Regions from separate parts of the Solibacillus sp. FSL R7-0682 genome, predicted to be linked through region 2. Evidence: riboswitches for the same ligand, from Rfam matches in the RefSeq annotation. Region 2 holds a riboswitch; each other region holds the start of a gene.

Region 1 (4,344 bases), 1.7 Mb from region 2:
TTTGTAAAAACGGCAGGCGATTCACATATGGACTTTGACTTAGATTTAGCTGTTTCACAATCTAACGAAAACCCAGTGTATTATGCACAATATGCACACGCACGTATTTCGTCAATTTTACGTTCAGCACAAGAGCAAGGATTTACAGCTTCTTTAGAAAATTTAGCGTTATTAACAGCTGAAAAAGAAGAAGACGTACTGAAAAAAGTGGGTGCATTCCCACAAATCGTGGCAGATGCAGCGAAACACCGCACACCACACCGTATCGCCAACTACATTCAAGATTTAGCAGCTGCATTCCACAGCTTCTACAATGCGGAAAAAGTATTAAACCAAGATAACAAAGAGCTAACTGAAGCGCGTCTTGCATTAATTACAGCAGTAAAAACAACATTAGCAAATGCATTGAAATTAATTGGTGTATCAGCACCAGAAAAAATGTAAACAACGAACTTCTGTAAAAATACAATCCCATTCTGTAGCGAAAGGCGAAGCCGACAGCTACAAATGCATTGAAATTAATTGGTGTATCAGCACCAGAAAAAATGTAAACAACAAACTTCTGTAAAAATACAATCCCATTCTGTAGCGAAAGGCGAAGCCGACAGCTACAAATGCATTGAAATTAATTGGTGTATCAGCACCAGAGAAAATGTAAATTACTTTTAAGGGAGCCTTCTTCAAACGAAGAAAGCTCCCTTATTTTTAGCTTGAAATAATTCCTATATAATTGACTCAGGAATTTCCGACATTAATATTGAACTCAATAATAGAGTGGAGAGTAGAATAAATAAAATAGGTGGTGTTTCATTTGAGTAAACAATTATTTATTCATACGGAAGAACAACGTGAATGGTTAAAAAAATTAGAGACATTGGAGGAAAGCTTTAAAGCAAACGCTCGTAAAATAGATGAAGAATCTATTTTTCCATTTGAAAATTTCAAAAAGCTACGTGAAATAGGGTATACAAAAATTACTTTACCAAAACAATATGGCGGTGCTGGTTTATCGGTCTATGATGCAGTATTACTTCATGAAACATTATCAAGTTATTGTGGTAGCACGGGGTTAGCAGCTTCATGGACAATTCAAAACGTCGGTGAAATTTTTGAAAATCGTTATTGGCCTGTAGAAAAAATAGACTGGTTCGCTGAGCAGGTCAATAATGGAGCGACCGTAAACCGGGCAGTAAGCGAATTTGCCATGGGTAGTCCTGTACGAGGGGGAAAACCAGGCACAACAGCTGTAAGAGATGGGGAGTTCTATCTTATTAATGGACGTAAAAATTATACGAGTGGAGCCCCAGATTTAGATTATTTTTTAGTGTCGGCCTGGATTGAAGATGATAACCATTTAGGGTTTTTCCTCGTTCCAAAAACAGCTAAGGGTGTATTAGTAGAAACTACGTGGGATGTTATGTCGATGCGTGGTACAGGAAGCGATGATCTTGTACTTAATCATGTACGTGTGGAGCGCTCTAATTTAGTTGAAATACCAAGTTATTCTACAGGTTTTAAACTGAATGGATGGCTGTTATTAATACCTGCGACATATTTAGGAATTGCTCAAGCAGCAAGGGATTATGCAGTACAGTTTGCTAAAAACCATTCACCAAATAGTATTCAAGGGACGATTGCACAACTACCGAATGTCCAAACGTTAATTGGAGAAATGGATTTAGCTTTAACAAATGCACGTTTTACGATTTATGGAGTTGCGCAGTTATACAATGATGCTACAAAAAAAGCTGAAATCGTCAACGAAATCAATATCGCAAAGCATGTCGTAACGAATACGGCGATCGATGTTGTTGACAAGGCAATGCGACTTGTCGGGGCAAAAAGTTTACAACGTTCAAATCCACTTCAACGCTATTACCGAGATGTGCGTGCGGGTCTTCACAATCCACCAATGGACGATTTAACAATAAAACGCTTAGCGGAAACAGCAATTCTTTAATGATTATAGAGGAATTTTCTGAAAATTTTCCAATCGTTACATACATTAAATTTAATTTCCGCTATAATGTAAGAAGTAAAAAATGAATATTACGTGTGAAGGTTCTTATTTTTATTTGAAAATAAGGAGTAAAAGGGAAATCGGTTCAAATCCGATGCGGTCCCGCCACTGTAAATGCTAGTTTGTATCAAAAGCCACTGATTATGTTTATTGGGAAGGCGATACGAAATGTTCAAGCATAAGCCAGGAGACCTGCCTTTACATTACCCAAATGATACCTACGCGGATAGGATGGGGTGAATAATTTTTATATTATTTACTTTTATCTTAAGTCTCCTAATGTAGGAGGCTTTTCTTTTTGAGGAGGAACTATCAATGAAAAAATGGCAACAATTATCTTCTGTAGGACTTGTATCACTCGTAATTCTTTCAGCATGTGGTGCGGAGGAAGCTACAAATAAGACACCTAATGAAGAACAAACGGATCAAACGACAGAACAAACAAAAGCACTATTTCCAGTGGCGTTAAAAGATGCTTTACAAAAAGAAGTGACAATGGAAAAAGCACCGGAGCGCATCGTATCACTTATCCCATCCAATACTGAAATTTTATTCGAACTAGGGCTAAATGAACAAATAGTCGGAGTTAATGATAACGATAATTATCCAGAAGAAGCGGCTACGAAAGAAAAAGTAGGTGGAATGGAATTCAATATAGAAGCCATTATTGCATTGCAACCGGACTTAGTATTAGCGCACGAATCAGGGCTTTATAGCTTTGGTGAAGAAGCGATAGCACAACTTGAAGCAATAGGTATTCCAGTATTCGTTGTAAAAAATGCCTTAACTTTTGAAGAAACATATACAACGATCGAGCAAATTGGTCAGCTAACGGGGAAAACGTCTGAAGCGACTGAAATAATTGCCTCTATACAGCAAGGGATTACAGAAATCGAAAACAAAGTAACGGACCTTGAAGAGAAATCAGTATTTATCGTTGTTGGAACAGAACCTGATTTATATGCAGCAGGGCAGGATACTTTTATTGATGAGATGTTAGATGTTCTGAATGTTGAAAATGTTGTGCAAGAGCTAGGTTGGCCAATGTATAGTGCTGAGCAATTTGTGAGTAGTAATGCAGATGTGATTTTAGTCACGTATGAGAGTGATATAGATGCTATTTCAAACAATGCAGCATATGCAGAAATGAAGGCAGTGAAGACTGACAATATTAAACTTGTTGATGGCGATACAACAACACGTCAAGGTCCTCGAATTGTAGAAGGTATTGAGTCAATCGCAGAAGCAATTTATCCAGAGGCATTTAATGAATAAAAAATATACAATCGCTTATGTAATATCGATTGTATTACTTTTTAGCAGTGTTTGGATTGGTATTTCATTTGGTTCGGTCGATATTCCCTTTTCGACATTATGGGATAAAACGACGGATCCTGTAGCATACAGCATCCTTTGGAAAATTCGTATGCCTCGTGTCATTTTAGCAGCATTAATCGGGGCATCACTGGCTATTGCGGGTGCAGCATTTCAAGGCTTACTTAAAAATCCATTAGCGGATCCATACACTCTGGGTGTTTCATCAGGGGCTTCCGTTGGTGCAGTTATGACAATTTTTTTAGGCATTTCAATTCCGGTGTTAGGAACGTTTACACTACCGGTATTTAGTATGGCTGGTGCTGCACTTACAATGTTTGTCGTATTAAGCTTTGCGAAGCTAGTAGACCGTACGATGAAAATGGAAACTTTAATTTTAACAGGAATTATTTTTAGTTCTTTTCTTGGCTCATGTATTTCATTGATGGTTGCTTTAACAGGTGAGCAACTCCGAGAAATAATTGGCTGGCTATTGGGTAGTGTGTCGATGCGCGGCTGGCCATATGTAAAAATGGTTGTTCCATTTATGATAATAGGAACGGTCATGCTTTGGTTAAAGCGCCGTGAGCTAAACGCGATGATTTACGGAGAAGAACGTGCGCAATATTTAGGGGTAGATGTAAAACGGAGTAAATATATCATTTTAGCAGGTGGTTCGATTTTAACAGGGGCCGCAGTAGCAGCATCTGGTACGATTGGCTTTGTTGGGTTAGTTGTACCACATATGGTCCGGATTTTAATCGGTGCAGATCATCGACATTTATTAAGTCTTTCTTTTTTAAACGGTGCAAGTTTACTTGTCATTTGTGACTTAGTATCCCGTACAATTATTGCCCCAATAGAGCTTCCAATAGGGGTGATTACATCCTTTATTGGGGCTCCAGTGTTTGCTTATATATTCTTTAAGCAACGAAGAAAGGGGGTAGCGTAATGTTAAAAGTACATCAATTAACAGGTGGCTATGCAGGGGAATCGATTGTTAAAAATAT
Region 2 (4,344 bases):
ACTTTCCTTTAAAATATGCGTCATTTCCTCAATAGATGGTACGCGTGGACTATGAATATCGTACACTCCTAACCCAATACCAAATTCATAAGGATTTTCTTTCAATGATGCAATCAATTCTCCGTGACTTCTAGATGTTTCAAGAGAAATGACATCTGCATCTAGCGCCCGAATTGGCGCGATAAAATCATTAAATTCGCAATAGCACATATGGGTATGAATTTGTGTGTCGTTTTGCACAGCTGAAGTAGCTAATTTAAACGAATTCACTGCCCATTGCAAATAGTCCTCCCAGTTTTCTTGTCGAATGGGTAAGCCTTCACGAAGTGCTGGTTCGTCAACTTGTATAATACGAATACCCGCCTGCTCTAGTGCGTCAATTTCCTGGCGTAGCGCAAGTCCAATTTGGTACGCTACCGCTGCCCGAGGGATATCATTTCGGACAAATGACCAATTTAAAATTGTCACAGGTCCAGTTAGCATTCCTTTTACATAGTTGTCTGTTAATTGCTGTGCCTCTGCTACTTCTTTAACAGTCATCGTTTCTGTCCATTCGACATCCCCATAAATAATCGGTGGTTTTACGCAACGTGAACCATAGGAAACAACCCAAGCATATTGCGTGAAGGCAAAGCCCGTTAGTTTTTCACCAAAATATTCGACCATGTCTGTTCTCTCAAACTCCCCATGAACGAAAACATCTAAGCCAATTTCCTCTTGAATAGCAATCCAACGTGCTGTTTCTTCTTTTACAAAGAATTCATATTGTTCATGAGATAATTCATTTTTCCGCCACGCTGCTCGGTTTTTCTTAACGGCAGATGATTGTGGAAAGCTACCGATTGTCGTAGTCGGAAAATCAGGTAATTGCAAGGACTCTTTTTGTATTTTTTGGCGGGCTTCAAAAGGAGCTGGTCGCTTAAAGTCGTCTGCCTTTACTGCTTTCATTAATGCATCTACTCGCTCATTTTTTCGTACAGGATGAGTAGCTAGCGCTTCAATTGCTTGCATACTAATTGCTACACTATTTGCCTTTTTCCAACTGCCTGTTTGTAAATAACCACTCACTGCAACAATTTCTTCGATTTTTTCATTTGCAAAGGCTAAAGTATTTAGTAATACTGGATCAACGTTTTGCTCACTTTTAGTTGTCACCGGAACGTGCTGTAGACTGCATGATGAGCTTAACCACACATTTTTTGCTTCACTTAATTGCATAATAGCTTTAACACCCGATAATGTTTCTGCCAAATTTGCTCGCCAAATATCACGTCCATTAATAATCCCAATTGACAATACTTTATTTGTTGGAAAACCATATTTTCGTAATGCCTGGTAATTCTCCTTTTTGCCATGAACAAAGTCTAGACCAATGCCAGCAACTGGTAAGTGGACGAGTGTTTCATATGAGGTAAGTGCTTCAAAATACGTTTGTACCATTAGCTTTGCAGCAGGTACACTTTCAGCTAATTGCTTGTAAATTTCTTCGATTAGTTGAACTTCCTGCTTAGATAAATTTTTCGTGAGAGAAGGCTCCTCCAATTGAATCCACTGTGCCCCAGCTTCCACCAGCTCATTTAGTACCTGGGCATACAGTGGAATAAGTGCGACAATAAACGCTGCTCGAGATTTTTCGTTATAGCCCTTTGATAAATCAGCAAATGTATAGGGACCAATTAATGTAGGCTTAGCATTAAAGCCTAAATCCTTCGCTTCAAGGTAGTATGTTAAAATTTTATTTTTCTTTAGTGTTAATTTTTGTCCCTCATATTCTGGCACGATGTAATGATAATTCGTGTTAAACCATTTTGTCATTTCACTTGCAATTACATGATCTGTCCCACGAGCCATAGCGTAATAAAGCTCTAAATTTGTCACGTCCCCAAGCGACTCGTAACGACTTGGAATTAGATTAAACATTACAGCTAAATCTAACATGCGATCGTAATATGTAAAATCGCCCACTGTTACCAAATCAAGCCCAAGGTTTCGTTGACGTGTTATTTGTGATTTACGGAGTACCTTCATCTGTTCCTCACATTGCTGTTCGGAAATTTCTTTCTTCCAATACGACTCAACTATACGTTTCCATTCACGTTGCTCTCCGATATACGGATAACCAACAACTGTACTAACTACACTCATTTGATAAGCCTCCTTTTTTTACATAACCAAAAAGGCTACTTTCCGGTAATGGAAAATAGCCTGGACTTATCTATGCATCTTGAAAAAGCGTATTTAAAGTACGCACATTCGCACAGAACACCACCTATTTCCTCGTAGGCATTTGGTGTGTACTAGAATGAGGCAGGTCTCCTGACTTCTCTTCAACGCTCTTCTTGCCTTCCCGTTTTACAGTGGCATTAGTTAGATTCGCTCCGAGTTACAGTTGCGGGACAGTGTTGGATTTGCACCAAGCTTCCCTTTTAAGCTTATTCTCATAAGCACCTCTTCTTACACGTTATGTAATTGGTTAACACTATATCATAAAAACTTTAAAATAAAAACTAATTTTCTGATAAATTAGTTTTTTCTAAACATTTAATGCAAATACACGTATTGTTTTTAATCGACCTCTGAAGTTGATTTAATAATTCAGGCTTAATGGTAACCGTCATGCACCAACAATTTTTTGCATCTTCAATTTGACAATGGTTTGCTTGATTGCAAATTGGGCAACTATTTGCTGTCAATGAACTTCCCTCATTTCTAGTTCGTAATAGAAAACGCCTTGCACACGAATTCATGCAAGACGCTTTATCCATTATAGATATTTTTTTACAGCTTCTACCGCCTCTTCTACCGTCGAAACAATGACACCATTTTGCTTAATGAGTCCAACGACAAATAAGTTTCGGTAAATAAACTGATTTTCTGTTCCATCTGCAATAAGCGCGTCAATTTTTTTTGAATTCGTTCGCCCTAATTGACGCACATCTGAAAATAACGCAACAATTGGACGATTGAGCATTGAAAACGCACCAATCTCTGCAGCGACACCCGAATCTATTTCCACCCCATCAATAACAGCTATTAAAACATCACTTTCTTTTAAACTATGTATATCTGCCTGTGCAATTGCTAAGCTATTTGCATAGGCATTTTTATCGTTTATGGCATCATTTTCTTGTGGTACGTATAATTCAATTGACGGCATTGCCGTACGGAGCTTGTCGGCAATTATTTCATTTACATAGCGGTCTCCGATTGAAAATAGACCATTCGCTAAATAAGCTTTCATTCAAACACCTCATTATTTAATTTTAAATGTTTTTACAACTTTCCATGTTGTTACGCCTATTAAGAGGCCTAATATTACATAAAAAGGCCAGCCAAGTGTAGCATCCGCGCCACTTGCAATTTCTACCGTCTTCCATACGATATATGCAAATAATATATTGATGATATTTTTCGTATAATTAAGTAATTGGCGACTATTTAAATAAAAGTCCCGTGCATTTGATTCGTTTATCCGCGCTGGGTAGTTATGAGTTTCTGGATTTTTCTCAAAAATCATAAGAAAAAATTGCATAAACGTCGCAATGACCGGCAAAATAAAAAGCTCATATTTCGATCCCCAGCGGTCTACCTCCCCATTTGCACCGTAATGTGCTGGTACTTGCTCGGGTAAGCCGCTCCAATTAAATAGTAAAATTGAAAATAAACAGGCAAGTGCCACATAACCAATCGTGTCCGCTAGCCACTCTGACTTTGTCTTTGCAATATGTAATTTTGGGCGATTATATTCGTTCATAGAAAACCCTCCTCACCTAGTATACGGTGAGATTAGAGAAAAAGTTTCAAGACGCTTTGTACGCTTTATTATAACAAATCATTTATACTAATGGAAAACCATGTCCATTTTTTGATGGGAGAATTGCTATGCTAATAGATATTATTCAATTTTTGCGTGAAATAGATCAAGTCATCTTTCGCTACATAGAAGAGCTTGGACTCTATATTTATTTATTACTCTTTGCTGTTGTTTTTAGTAAAACAGCCTTTGTCATTTTTACATTTTTGCCTGGGGACAGTACCGTCTTTACGAGCGGTACTTTAGCAGCGATCGGAAAGCTTGAGCTTTGGGTGCTTTTCATTTTATTCATTATTGCAACAACCCTTGCTGATAGCAACAACTATTTTATTGGCAAAACCGTCCGGAAAATCCCGCGCAAACGTAATATTTTTATGCGCTTTATATCCGATTCAACAACGGAAAAGGCAGCTCAGTTTTTAAACGACTATGACCGAATCGCTATTACATTTTCTCGCTTCGTCCCATTAATGCGTACAATGACACCATTCATCTCAGGTTACACAAATTTCTCGTACTGGACGTTTTTG
Region 3 (4,344 bases), 1.1 Mb from region 2:
ACTTCCATTTGCCCTTTTTCAAGCGTTTCAAAAATAAAACCTACTTTTAATAATAATAAGCAAACAACACTTATTACACCAAATGCACCTGTACGAGGATCATCTAATATAGCAAGCCGTTTCTCTTTATCTCCATAAGAAAAAAATGCGTCGCTCATATCGGTCCATCCATCTAAATGAAGCCCACCCGTTAAGACTATCATCCCAACGACAAGTAATATGGCTAGAAGTATATTCGAAAGATTACTAAAGCTCCATATTAGATAAATACCTGTACCTAAAGTACTCCCCATAATAAGACCAATAATTGGTAAGCTTGCATACATCCACGTAACAGATTTTTTATTCATATGTAATTGTTTGTTTACTGGCACTGAGGAGAAAAACTGCCATGCTAAAAAAAATCCAGTCACACTATTTTTCAACTTGCTCACCCCTTATTTCCAACGCTGTACAAGTTGAAATTGTACCTCATACGCTTCTTCACTTTGTTTCACTAGCCATTGATGAAGCCCACCAAGTAATTTACGATATTGATTTACTTCATCGTACTTTGAGGCTGGTTCATCTAGTATTTCATTCGAAACAATAATCATTTTAACACTTCGCTCCTGCCAAAAAAGCAGTTGTTGTTGAAATAAAGCAATTTGCGTATGAATAAACTGTTGTGGGTCTTTTACTCTTTCTGCAGCATACATAACATTTGAAAGCCATGTTGTGACACATTCAAACAATAGTACATCATTTCCCGAAAAGTTTTTTGCATTTTCAGGAAATGCCACTTGCATTTCAATTGTATGCCAATTTAACAATTGATTTTCACGATCCATCCTGTGGCGATGAATGCGTGATTTCATTTCTTCGTCAAATGGAACACCCGTCGCTATATAATGATAGTGCTTGTCTAACCCACATTGCGATATCATCTGTTCCGCTAATGCACTTTTCCCACTTCTTACGCCACCCGTAATAAAAATCAACCAGTCCACCACCTTGTAAACGCTAAAAGAAAGAACAAGCTTCATTAAAAGCCTGTTCCTTTCATTGTAACCTTATTTAAATAATTCTGGGTAGACTGCTTCCGCCATATTTTGAACTGCCTTACCTATACGTGGTGCTGGACGTGACATTATGTCGCCATCTACTAAATAAACTTGTTTATTAGCTACAGCACCTATTTTGTCCCATCCTGCACGACCTAAAATTTCACCAATAGCATCTTCCATATATGTAGCAGGTGATAAAATTACTTCAGGATTTCTTGTGATGACATCTTCTTCCGTAACACTTAACCAGCCAGATTGATCTGCAAATATATTTTCTACACCAGCCGCATCCATAATCTCTTGCTGGAATGTCTCGCTACCTGTTGTCCAAATGTCTGGAGCAGGTGAAACTTCATAGTAAACTTTACGTTTTGTTTCTACAGAAGCTGTTTTTTCCTGAACCTCTTTAATTTGCCCCTGTATTGTAGTTACTACTTCTTGTCCCTTTTCTTCAATTGCCATTACTTCTGATAATTGAATAATATCTGAGTAAACATCATCAAACGATGTAGCGGATGCAATAACGAATACTTTTAAGCCTGCATCTTCAAGCTGTGTAATTTGTGCTTCATCTCCAATTGTATAAGCAACAACGACGTCTGGATTTAACTCAACAATACGTTCTGCATTAATTACTGTAGAAGTTGAAACTCGTTCAATTTTTTGTGCTGCTTCTGGATACGTATCATAGTCCGTAGCACCAACAATTTTATCGCCAACACCTAGTTCAAATAAAATTTCTGTATTACTCGGCTGTAGTGACACAATCGTTTCTGGTACTGCGTCAAACGTCACTTCAATTCCACGGTCATCTACTACCGTATAAGGCCCTTCTACTACTTCCTCTTCTGTATGTTTAGCTGTGTCACCTTTCTGTGTTTCCTTTGCAGAATCCTCTGTTGAATTACATGCAGTTAATAATAACGCTGCCGCTAGTGGTGCGACCCATTTCATCTTAAATTTCATCGTTATTCTCCTTTTTCTTTTTCATCGGGTAGGATTTACTAATAAATGGTGTTTCACTATGCGCATGCTGTTTGTTTAAATAAACCGCCATAACGAAAAATATATTTGCTAGTAATCCTAAAAAATCAAATAAAATTTCAGGTATGTCACGTTCTTCGCTTACTTTATGTAAAGCACGGTATGACTTTTTCGCTTCACTTCGACATATATGAAGTCGAGCAGCACTTTCAACACCTTGTGGTAATAAAAACTGCTGAATCGTGTCTTTAACTTGGCTGACATAAAAGTCATAACGCGCACTTAACCAATTTAAATCGTCTTCTGTAATGGCTAGCTTTCCACGAACCGAACCATTCACATGGTAAGCAAGTGGATGAATGACTTGTAAATCCTGGAGCACTACTTGCCCTTTCTCATCATGCAATATTGTTGGTAACACAGCACCAATCCTTGTCGTTAATGAATCCGTACGTATTTCATAATCGACTAACGAGCTTTTTTCACGCATGAATGGATAGCATGAAAAGCGAATATCTTTTTTCATCTTATTTCCCCCTTAAGATGCTCTATTTCCCCTTGAAACAATTGAAAATGGCAAATAAAAATAGCCATCCAAGACAATGGATGGCTAAAAACGTCATATTATAAAATAATAGAATACGAGTATTCTTTGCCGTACATTCTCTTTAATTCCGAAGAGGGTTGTTACGATTAGAAAAAGATTGGTCTCCTGGCTTGCACTTCGTTTTACTAACAAGTACCTTCCCGCTTAAAAAGCAGTGGTCTATTTACTCGTGTTCATCAGTGCTTACAGTTACGGACATAGCTTCGGATTTACACCGAATTCCCATTTATGCAAAAAGCATCTTTTTCCTGCAAACTTATTCAATTTGTAAATTCACTTTAACATATCCTCTAAATTATGCAAATAGTTTTTCAATACACACAATTTAAATGGATGAAGTAGCGAAATCTTTAATAATTCGTTCACTTACAAACACTCCGGGCATTTCCCATAAATTTCAAATTTATGTGCTTCAACCGCATAGCCTGGAAGCTTCTCTCCTAGCAATTCCATCGGACAAACTGACAATTCCTTCACATTTCCACAATCTCGACAAATAAAATGGTGATGATGATGATCCGATTCACATTGCATACGGAAATTTCGCTCTCCATTAAGCTCTGTTTCTTCTAATATACCTAATTCTACGAATGTTGCTAAGTTACGATAAATTGTATCAAAGCTCATCCCTGGGAAGTCTCTTTTAAGTACAACTAATAGATCACGAGCTGTTAAATATTTATCAGTGGCTGCAAACATATTTAATATTAACTCTCGTTTATCTGTTTTTTTATAGCCTTTATCTTTTAATATTTCCCACGCACGCGTTATATTCACAGTACTTCTTCCCCTTCCGCTTTTGTTGTCATTTTTAAGACAAGTTTTTTACTTACTATAACGAATAATAAAATAACGATTGATGTTACAACAATTGTACCACCTGGTGCTAAGTTTAAGTAAAACGCCGATACAAGTCCAATGATTACCGCTAATTCTCCAAATACAATAGAGTAAATTATCGCTTCTTTAAAGCCGCGTGCTAATCGCATCGCAGCTGCTACTGGTAAAGTCATTAAACTTGAAACAAGTAAAATCCCCACAATACGCATGCTCGCTGCAATGACTAATGCGACGACAACCATAAATAATAAATGGATCCACTTAGCTGGGAGACCACTCGCTTTTGCAAATTCTTCATCGAAGGATAAAACAAATAGTTCTTTAAAGAAAATTAATAAAAATACTACCACTACAATAGCAATTGCAAATACTACATATAAATCCTGTCTAGATACTGCCGATACCGATCCAAATAAATAACTCATTAAATCTGTATTAAAGCCACTTGCAAGAGAAATTAGAATAGCACTAATACCAATACCACCTGACATAATAATCGGAATTGCAAGCTCTTCATAATGCTTATATAGCCTACGTAAGCGCTCAATTAATATAGAGCCACTTACCGATGCGATAATCCCTAAATAAATAGGATTTAGCAACGCTAACCCAACAAACGTTTGACTTAAATATAAGCTCCCAGCAATCCCTGCTAGCGTCACGTGGGATAGTGCATCCGCTATTAAGGATAAGCGGCGTACGACTATAAATACACCAAGTAATGGAGCAATGACCCCTATAATAAGCCCTGAGAAAAAGGCGTTTTGTAAAAATTCATAATTAAATATCGCTTCTATCATTTCTGCCTTCTCCTCTTAATGAATCTTTCGAACAGAATGACCGTACCAGCTTGCCCGCTGCTCTTCA

The links. A riboswitch is a leader RNA that binds a small molecule or an ion and turns the genes downstream of it on or off. The one in region 2 is predicted to bind cobalamin.
Region 1: it holds a riboswitch for cobalamin, as region 2 does, so the genes downstream of both, MKZ17_RS17275 (ABC transporter substrate-binding protein) here and metE (5-methyltetrahydropteroyltriglutamate--homocysteine S-methyltransferase) in region 2, are expected to answer to the same signal.
Region 3: it holds a riboswitch for cobalamin, as region 2 does, so the genes downstream of both, MKZ17_RS14320 (hypothetical protein) here and metE (5-methyltetrahydropteroyltriglutamate--homocysteine S-methyltransferase) in region 2, are expected to answer to the same signal.

What each region holds. Positions count from the first base shown of each region.
Region 1 covers NZ_JBBOUI010000001.1:3,439,244-3,443,587, reverse strand. Annotated here, with positions in the region: gene argS (arginine--tRNA ligase) at 1-444, shown strand, start outside; gene MKZ17_RS17280 (acyl-CoA dehydrogenase family protein) at 812-1,960, shown strand; cobalamin riboswitch at 2,043-2,234, shown strand; gene MKZ17_RS17275 (ABC transporter substrate-binding protein) at 2,336-3,295, shown strand; gene MKZ17_RS17270 (FecCD family ABC transporter permease) at 3,288-4,286, shown strand; gene MKZ17_RS17265 (adenosylcobinamide amidohydrolase) at 4,286-4,344, shown strand, end outside.
Region 2 covers NZ_JBBOUI010000001.1:1,761,098-1,765,441, reverse strand. Annotated here, with positions in the region: gene metE (5-methyltetrahydropteroyltriglutamate--homocysteine S-methyltransferase) at 1-2,145, opposite strand, end outside; cobalamin riboswitch at 2,290-2,467, opposite strand; gene MKZ17_RS20585 (cysteine-rich CWC family protein) at 2,508-2,747, opposite strand; gene MKZ17_RS09040 (nucleoside 2-deoxyribosyltransferase) at 2,765-3,241, opposite strand; gene MKZ17_RS09035 (DUF1648 domain-containing protein) at 3,254-3,754, opposite strand; gene MKZ17_RS09030 (DedA family protein) at 3,883-4,344, shown strand, end outside.
Region 3 covers NZ_JBBOUI010000001.1:2,813,269-2,817,612, forward strand. Annotated here, with positions in the region: gene cobS (adenosylcobinamide-GDP ribazoletransferase) at 1-425, opposite strand, end outside; gene MKZ17_RS14310 (bifunctional adenosylcobinamide kinase/adenosylcobinamide-phosphate guanylyltransferase) at 438-980, opposite strand; gene MKZ17_RS14315 (ABC transporter substrate-binding protein) at 1,053-2,012, opposite strand; gene MKZ17_RS14320 (hypothetical protein) at 2,002-2,556, opposite strand; cobalamin riboswitch at 2,716-2,911, opposite strand; gene MKZ17_RS14325 (Fur family transcriptional regulator) at 3,004-3,414, opposite strand; gene MKZ17_RS14330 (metal ABC transporter permease) at 3,411-4,277, opposite strand; gene MKZ17_RS14335 (metal ABC transporter ATP-binding protein) at 4,293-4,344, opposite strand, start outside.